2 regions of the Streptomyces sp. NPDC088762 genome follow, and region 2 is predicted to be linked to the other one. Evidence: riboswitches for the same ligand, from Rfam matches in the RefSeq annotation. Region 2 holds a riboswitch; the other holds the start of a gene.
What was found. Region 2 has a riboswitch for S-adenosylmethionine ahead of ACIP5M_RS35520 (aminotransferase class V-fold PLP-dependent enzyme). Riboswitches for the same ligand answer to the same signal wherever they lie in the genome.
Positions count from the first base shown of each region.

Region 1: linked by a shared signal. The riboswitch ahead of thrC (threonine synthase) and the one ahead of ACIP5M_RS35520 (aminotransferase class V-fold PLP-dependent enzyme) in region 2 are both predicted to bind S-adenosylmethionine.

Region 1 is NZ_JBIVKT010000011.1:160,816-164,217, reverse strand. It holds gene ACIP5M_RS24075 (trehalose-6-phosphate synthase) at 1-135, opposite strand, end outside; gene ACIP5M_RS24070 (glucosyl-3-phosphoglycerate synthase) at 196-1,173, opposite strand; SAM riboswitch class I at 1,375-1,532, shown strand; gene thrC (threonine synthase) at 1,526-2,824, shown strand; gene ACIP5M_RS24060 (MoaD/ThiS family protein) at 2,861-3,139, shown strand.
Region 2 is NZ_JBIVKT010000029.1:11,646-15,047, reverse strand. It holds gene ACIP5M_RS35520 (aminotransferase class V-fold PLP-dependent enzyme) at 412-1,803, opposite strand; SAM riboswitch class IV at 2,027-2,143, opposite strand; gene trpD (anthranilate phosphoribosyltransferase) at 2,295-3,359, opposite strand.

The DNA.
Region 1 (3,402 bases), on a different contig from region 2:
CGGTTGTTCCGCGAGCGCCACGGAGAGGCCGGAGACGAGACCGCCCCCGCCGCGCCGGGCACTGAGCGTGCCGTCGGCGGCGAGGGCGTAGGAGAGCGGGCCGCGGTTCGCTGCAACGAGTACCTGAGAAGCCATGCGGCCAACCTAGCCCGGCCCGCGCGTCCTCAAACGTCCGTGCGTACCGGGTGTCGCCGGTCAGGCCACGCGGCGCAGCGCGTATTCCTTGACGCCCAGCATCGGCGGCCGTTCCTCGGTGTCCACCGGATACGTGTGCGGCACGAAGCCCTCGGGCCCCCGCTCGAACTGCGTCAGCTCCGGCCGTACGAGGTGCCCGCGCGAGAGCCGTACCTGGGCGGTCCGGTAGATCGCCGCGGCCATCCGGCCCAGCGCCTGCCCGTCCTGATGGCGGTGGACCCGTACGCCCACGTCCACCTGGGCCAGCGCGTCCAGCCCGACCGTGTGCAGGGCGTCGACCAGCAGCCCCAGCTCAACGCCGTACCCGACGGGGAACGGCAGCCGCTCCAGCAGCGAGCGCCGTACGGCGTACTCGCCGCCCAGCGGCTGCACGAAGCCGGCCAGCTGTGGCCAGTGGAGGTTGAGGAGGGGCCGGGCGACCAGCTCCGTGACCCTGCCCCCCTGCTCGGCTCCGCCCGGACGGCCGCCCTGCCCGGGGGCGCCGCCGAACGGGCGGTCGTACATCGCCTTGACGAACTGCACCTCCGGGTCGGTCAGCAGCGGCCCCACGATGCCGGAGACGAAGGAGGCCGAGAACTCCCGCAGGTCGGCGTCGACGAAGCAGACGATCTCGCCGGTGGCCACCAGCAGGGAACGCCAGAGCACCTCGCCCTTGCCGGGCAGCGCCGGGATCCGCGGCAGTATGTCGTCGCGGTGCACCACGCGCGCGCCGGCCTTCTGCGCCACCTCCGCCGTGGCGTCGCCGGAGCCCGAGTCGATCACGATCAGCTCGTCCACCAGCGGGACGGGCAGTCCCTCCATCAGCTCACGCCGGATCACCTCGACGATCGCGCCGACGGTCGCCTCCTCGTCGAGCGCGGGCAGCACCACGCTGACCGTGGTCCCGGCTGCGCGTTTGCGCTCCAGCAGCTGGTCGAGCGGTCGGTCGGCGGCGGCCCAGGAGCGGCCGGCCAGCCAGCGCTCCACCTCTTCCAGCACCTTCGGACTCCCTTGCACCTTGGTTGGCCTGCCGCTTGGTCGGTTTGACCGAAAAGTGATCCATCTCGCGGTTCGGACGGCTGTCTCAACGGTCCGGCCCTTCGGTTACAGTCTTGAACAACGCGAAGGACCACCGCATGCCGGGGGTCCTCGCGCACAAACGCACCGGCGCGCCATAGAGCGCGTGTGCCGGTGCCATACCGCTCATCCAGAGGGGCAGAGGGACACGGCCCGTTGAAGCCCCGGCAACCCTCCAGTCGGTTCTCGCGATGCGTCTTGGACGCACCCCCGCGAGGTCCCCGGCTAGGGAAGGTGCCAATTCCGTCTCATGGCGAAGTGCGCCATGGGGAAGATGAGGAGAAAGGGCCTCGCCATCATGGCTGCACAGACTGTCGCCACCTCTGTTGATCTCGGACCCGCCACGGGCCTCTCCTGTCGCGAGTGCGGCACCCGCTTCGAGCTCGGCCCCATCTTCGCGTGCGTCGAGTGTTTCGGACCGCTGGAAGTCGCCTACGAGCTCCCCACCGGTGACCCCGAAGCGCTGCGCGCGGCGATCGAGGCCGGCCCCGCCAACATCTGGCGCTACGCGCCGCTGCTGCCCGTCCCCGCGGACGTGGCCGCCAAGCCCAGCCTGAACCCCGGCTTCACCAAGCTCGTGGACGCGCAGAACCTGGCCAAGGAGCTGGGCGTCACCGGCAAGCTCTACGTCAAGGACGACTCCGGCAACCCGACGCACTCCTTCAAGGACCGCGTCGTCGCGATCGCCGTCGAGGCCGCCCGCGCCTTCGGCTTCACCACCCTGTCCTGCTCCTCCACCGGCAACCTGGCCGGCGCCGTCGGCGCCGCGGCCGCCCGCGCCGGTTTCCGCTCCTGCGTGTTCATCCCGCACGACCTGGAGCAGGGCAAGGTCGTCATGGCCGGTGTCTACGGTGGCGACCTGGTCGGCATCGAGGGCAACTACGACGACGTGAACCGCTTCTGCTCCGAGCTCATCGGCGACCCGCTGGGCGAGGGCTGGGGCTTCGTCAACGTCAACCTGCGCCCGTACTACGGCGAGGGTTCCAAGACCCTCGCGTACGAGATCTGCGAGCAGCTCGGCTGGCAGCTGCCCGACCAGATCGTCATCCCGATCGCGTCCGGCTCCCAGCTGACGAAGATCGACAAGGGCCTGCAGGAGCTGATCAAGCTCGGCCTCGTCGAGGACAAGCCGTACAAGATCTTCGGCGCCCAGGCCGAGGGCTGCTCCCCGGTGTCCACCGCCTTCAAGGCCGGCCACGACGTGGTCCGCCCGCAGAAGCCGAACACCATCGCCAAGTCGCTGGCCATCGGCAACCCGGCGGACGGCCCGTACGTCCTGGACATCGCGCGGCGCACCGGCGGCTACGTCGAGGACGTGACCGACGAGCAGGTCGTCGAGGCCATCAAGATCCTCGCGCAGACCGAGGGCATCTTCGCCGAGACCGCGGGCGGCGTGACCGTCGGCGTCACGAAGAAGCTCATCGAGAACGGGCTGCTCGACCCGGCGCTGACCACCGTCGTCCTGAACACGGGTGACGGCCTCAAGACCCTGGAGGCGGTGGCCGCGGACAGCGGGCAGACCGCCACCATCCGCCCCAGCCTGGACGCGTTCCGCGCCGCCGGCCTGGCCTGATCTTCTTCCCCCTCGCCCCGGAAAGGCAGTAGCGCCATGAGCGTCAACGTCCGCATCCCCACCATCCTGCGCACCTACACCGGCGGCCAGGCCGAGGTCCCGGCCGAGGGCGCGACCCTGGCCGAGGTCATCGAGTCGCTGGAGAAGAACCACCCGGGCATCGCCGCCCGCGTCCTGGACGACCAGGGCAAGCTGCGCCGCTTCGTCAACGTGTACGTCAACGACGACGACGTGCGCTTTGAGGGCGGCCTCGAGGCGGCGACGCCGGACGGCGCCGGCGTTTCGATCATCCCGGCCGTCGCGGGCGGCTGCTGAACACCTTCCGGGTGACACGCGCAAACCAGAATTACCCCCTCCGCTAAAAGCGGAGGGGGTAATTCTGTTTGATTGGGCGCGGTAGAGTTGGGGAAGTCCCCTCCGCTGTTCTTGCCCGCTGCATATGAACGGGCCGCGTGAGGGTCGACATCGGGTCAATGTGCAAGTGCGGTATGGGTGTTTGGCGAGATATGCCGGGCCCGACTTGCCCGGGAACATGCCAAATTTTCACTCTATTTCAATCTATCTGGGTGTCCAGATTT
Region 2 (3,402 bases):
GCACGAAGCCCCCGCTTCGACATGTTCCAGGGGGTTGCGCGCTCGTCCTGCGGGGACACTCCGGCGTGTCCCCACCCCAACCCCCACTCCGGCCCCACCCGGGCCCGGCTGGAAATCCACACCCCCGCACACCGGACCGGGGCCTCCTGCCTGCTGGTGGAGCGGGGGCACGCCGGGACGTCCCCGCAGGACGAGCGCGCAACCACCCTGAACATGTCGAAGCGGGCCTTAGTGCGCGAGCCGAGGAGACGTCCCGGAGGGACCCCGCGACCCCGACCGGCAAACCGCTCCCGTCCGGGGACACCACCCCAGCCCCGCCGGCGTTTGAGGCGAACCGCACCCCGCCCGGGGATCGGGGCCCCGCCCCGGGGGCACCACCCAGCCCCGCCGGCGATTGAGGCGGAGCGGGCCTCAGACGGCCGGGACGCAGCGGCCCTCTTCCGTGCGGTACTGCCACTTGGCGCCGTCCGCCACGAGTTCCTTCACCGCCCGGACGAAGCGGTCCACGTGCTCGTCGGGGGTGCCGGCACCGAAGCTGACGCGGATGGCGTTGAGGGAGCGTTCGCCCGGGGCCGCCTCGGGGGCTCCGCATTCGCCCTGGGCCTGCGGTTCGCTGCCGAGCAGGGTGCGGACCAGGGGGTGGGCGCAGAAGAGGCCGTCGCGTACGCCGATGCCGTACTCGGCGGAGAGGGCGGCGGCGAAGTGGGAGCTGTTCCAGCCGTCCACCACGAAGGAGATGACGCCGACGCGCGGGGCGTCGTCCCCGAAGAGGGAGAGGATCCGGACCGCCGGGACATCGGCCAGGCCGGAGCGGACCTTGGAGATGAGGTGGCGCTCGCGGGCGACCAGCGTGTCGAAGCCCGCCTCGGAGAGGGCGCGGCAGGCGGAGGCGATCGAGTAGACGCCGATGACGTTCGGGGAGCCGGCCTCGTGGCGGGCGGCCGTGGTGTGCCACTCGACGTCGACGCCGCCGTCCTCGCGCCGGGCGACCTTGCGGGAGGCTCCGCCGCCCGCGAGGTACGGCTCGGCCTGCTGGAGCCAGTCCGCGCGCCCGGCGAGCACGCCCGAGCCGAAGGGGGCGTAGAGCTTGTGCCCGGAGAAGGCGACCCAGTCCACGTCCAGCTCCTGTACGGAGACGGGGTGGTGGGGGGCGAGCTGGGCGGCGTCCAGGACGATCCGTGCGCCGTGCGCGTGCGCGGCGGCGGCGAGCTCCTTCACCGGCCACAGCTCACCGGTGACGTTGGAGGCGCCGGTGACGCAGACCAGCGCCGGGCCGTACGGGTCGCGGTCGGCGAGCGCACGTTCCAGGGTCGCGACGGCCTCGTCGGGGGTGCGGGGGGCGTTGAGGTAGGTGACCTGCGCGTTCGTCCAGGGCAGCAGCGAGGCGTGGTGCTCGGTCTCGAAGACGAAGACCTGGCAGTCGGCGGGGAGCACGGCGGCGAGCAGGTTGAGGGAGTCGGTGGTGGACCGCGTGAAGACCACCTGGTCGCAGGGGCGGCAGTCGAGGAACTCGGCGACCGTGACGCGGCTCTGCTCGAAGAGGTCGGTGGAGAGCTGCGAGAGGTAGCCGGCGCCGCGGTGCACGCTGCCGTAGTACGGGGCGTACGCGGCGACGTCGTCCCAGACCCGCTGGAGGGCGGGGGCGCTGGCCGCGTAGTCGAGGGCCGCGTAGGTGACCTCGCCGCCGGTGACGAGGGGGACGGTGACGTCCCGGCCGAGGACGGGCAGCGGCTCGGCACAGGCGGCGGCGGTGGTGGTGGCGTCGGTGGTGGCGACAGCGGCGGCGTTCAGGGCAGCGGACATGGCGGTATCTCCCGGCAGGCAGGTCTGAATGGCTTCGGTGTGCCCGTACGCGGGTACGACTCGGCTCGGCGCCGCCGACCGGGGTACGGGAGGTCCTCGGACCGATCCGGGGTGCACGGAAGTGACCCTGATCCGAGGGTGGAAGAAGGGGCGGAGTCGCCCTATCGCATTCGCTTGCTCACGGAAAACGCTCCTCGAGAGACCAGGACCCCTGGTGTCGAGGGATCCGCGCTTGCCGTAGGCCTTGCTGCCTACGACCTGGTCATCACCCGGGGCACCCCGCCACGGAAGGAGGGTTGCCGGACAGCAAGCCGGGGCCTAAACGCTGTCACTCGTGACCTGCCGAGCATCCTGCCACATGATCCCCCGGGCGCAAGTCCCCGGTCCGCATGCTGGACCGGGGACTTGGCTCGAACACACCGCTCGGCCGCCGGCCCTCGGGGGCGGGTCAACCGCTTCCGCGGTCCCTTGGCCGGGCCCGCCGCGAGGCGCTACGCGTTGCTCGCCGCCACCCAGCGCTCCAGCGCCGCCCGCGCCGCACCCGAGTCGATCGATTGCGCCGCCCGGGCGATGCCCGCCGCGAGCTGCTCCTCCAGGGTGCCCGTCCCCGGGTCCAGCGCCACCAGGGCCGCTGCCGAGTTCAGCAGGACCGCGTCGCGGACCGGGCCCGTCTCGCCGGCCAGCAGGCGCCGGGCCACGTCCGCGTTGTACGAGGGGTCCCCGCCGCCCAGGGCGGACACGTCCACCAGGGGGATGCCCACGTCGCGCGGGTCGAAGGCCTGCTCCGAGACCTTCCCGTCGCGCACCCACCACACCCGCGAAGTCGCCGTCGTCGTCAGCTCGTCCAGGCCGTCGTCGCCGCGGAAGACCAGCGCGGAGGAACCCCGCTCGGCGAGCACGCCCGCCACGATGGGGGCCACCCGGGCGTCGGCGACGCCGGTGGCCTGGGCCCGTACCCGCGCCGGGTTGGTCAGCGGGCCGAGGAAGTTGAAGGTGGTGCGGATGCCCAGCTCCTTGCGCGCCGCCGCCACGTGACGCAGCGCCGGGTGGAACTTCACGGCGAAGCAGAAGGTGATGCCGGCTTCCTCCGCGACCCGTACGACCCGCTCCGGGGTGAGGTTGAGGTTGACGCCGAGCTTCTCCAGTACGTCCGAGGACCCGCTCGCGGAGGACGCGGCCCGGTTGCCGTGCTTGACCACCTTCGCGCCCGTACCGGCCACCACGAGAGCCGACATCGTGGAGATGTTCACGGTCTTGGCCCCGTCGCCGCCGGTGCCGACGATGTCCACCGTCCGGCCGGGCACCTCGATGAGGTTGGCGTGCTCGTACATGGCCCGTACCAGGCCGTTGATCTCCTCGACCGTCTCCCCCTTGGCCCGCAGCGCGACCGCGAAGCCGGCGATCTGGGCGTCGGTGGCCTCGCCGCGCATGATCCGGTCCATGGCCCAGGCGGTGTCCTCGGCACGCAGGTCCCGGCCGGTCAGCAGGGCGTCGAGGACGCCCGGCCAGCCACGGGCCGCCACGCTGTCGCCGCCTGCCGGGGTCACAACGTTCATGGTCCGCTCCTGTGCTGATCGAGGATTCCACGTCGAATGGGAA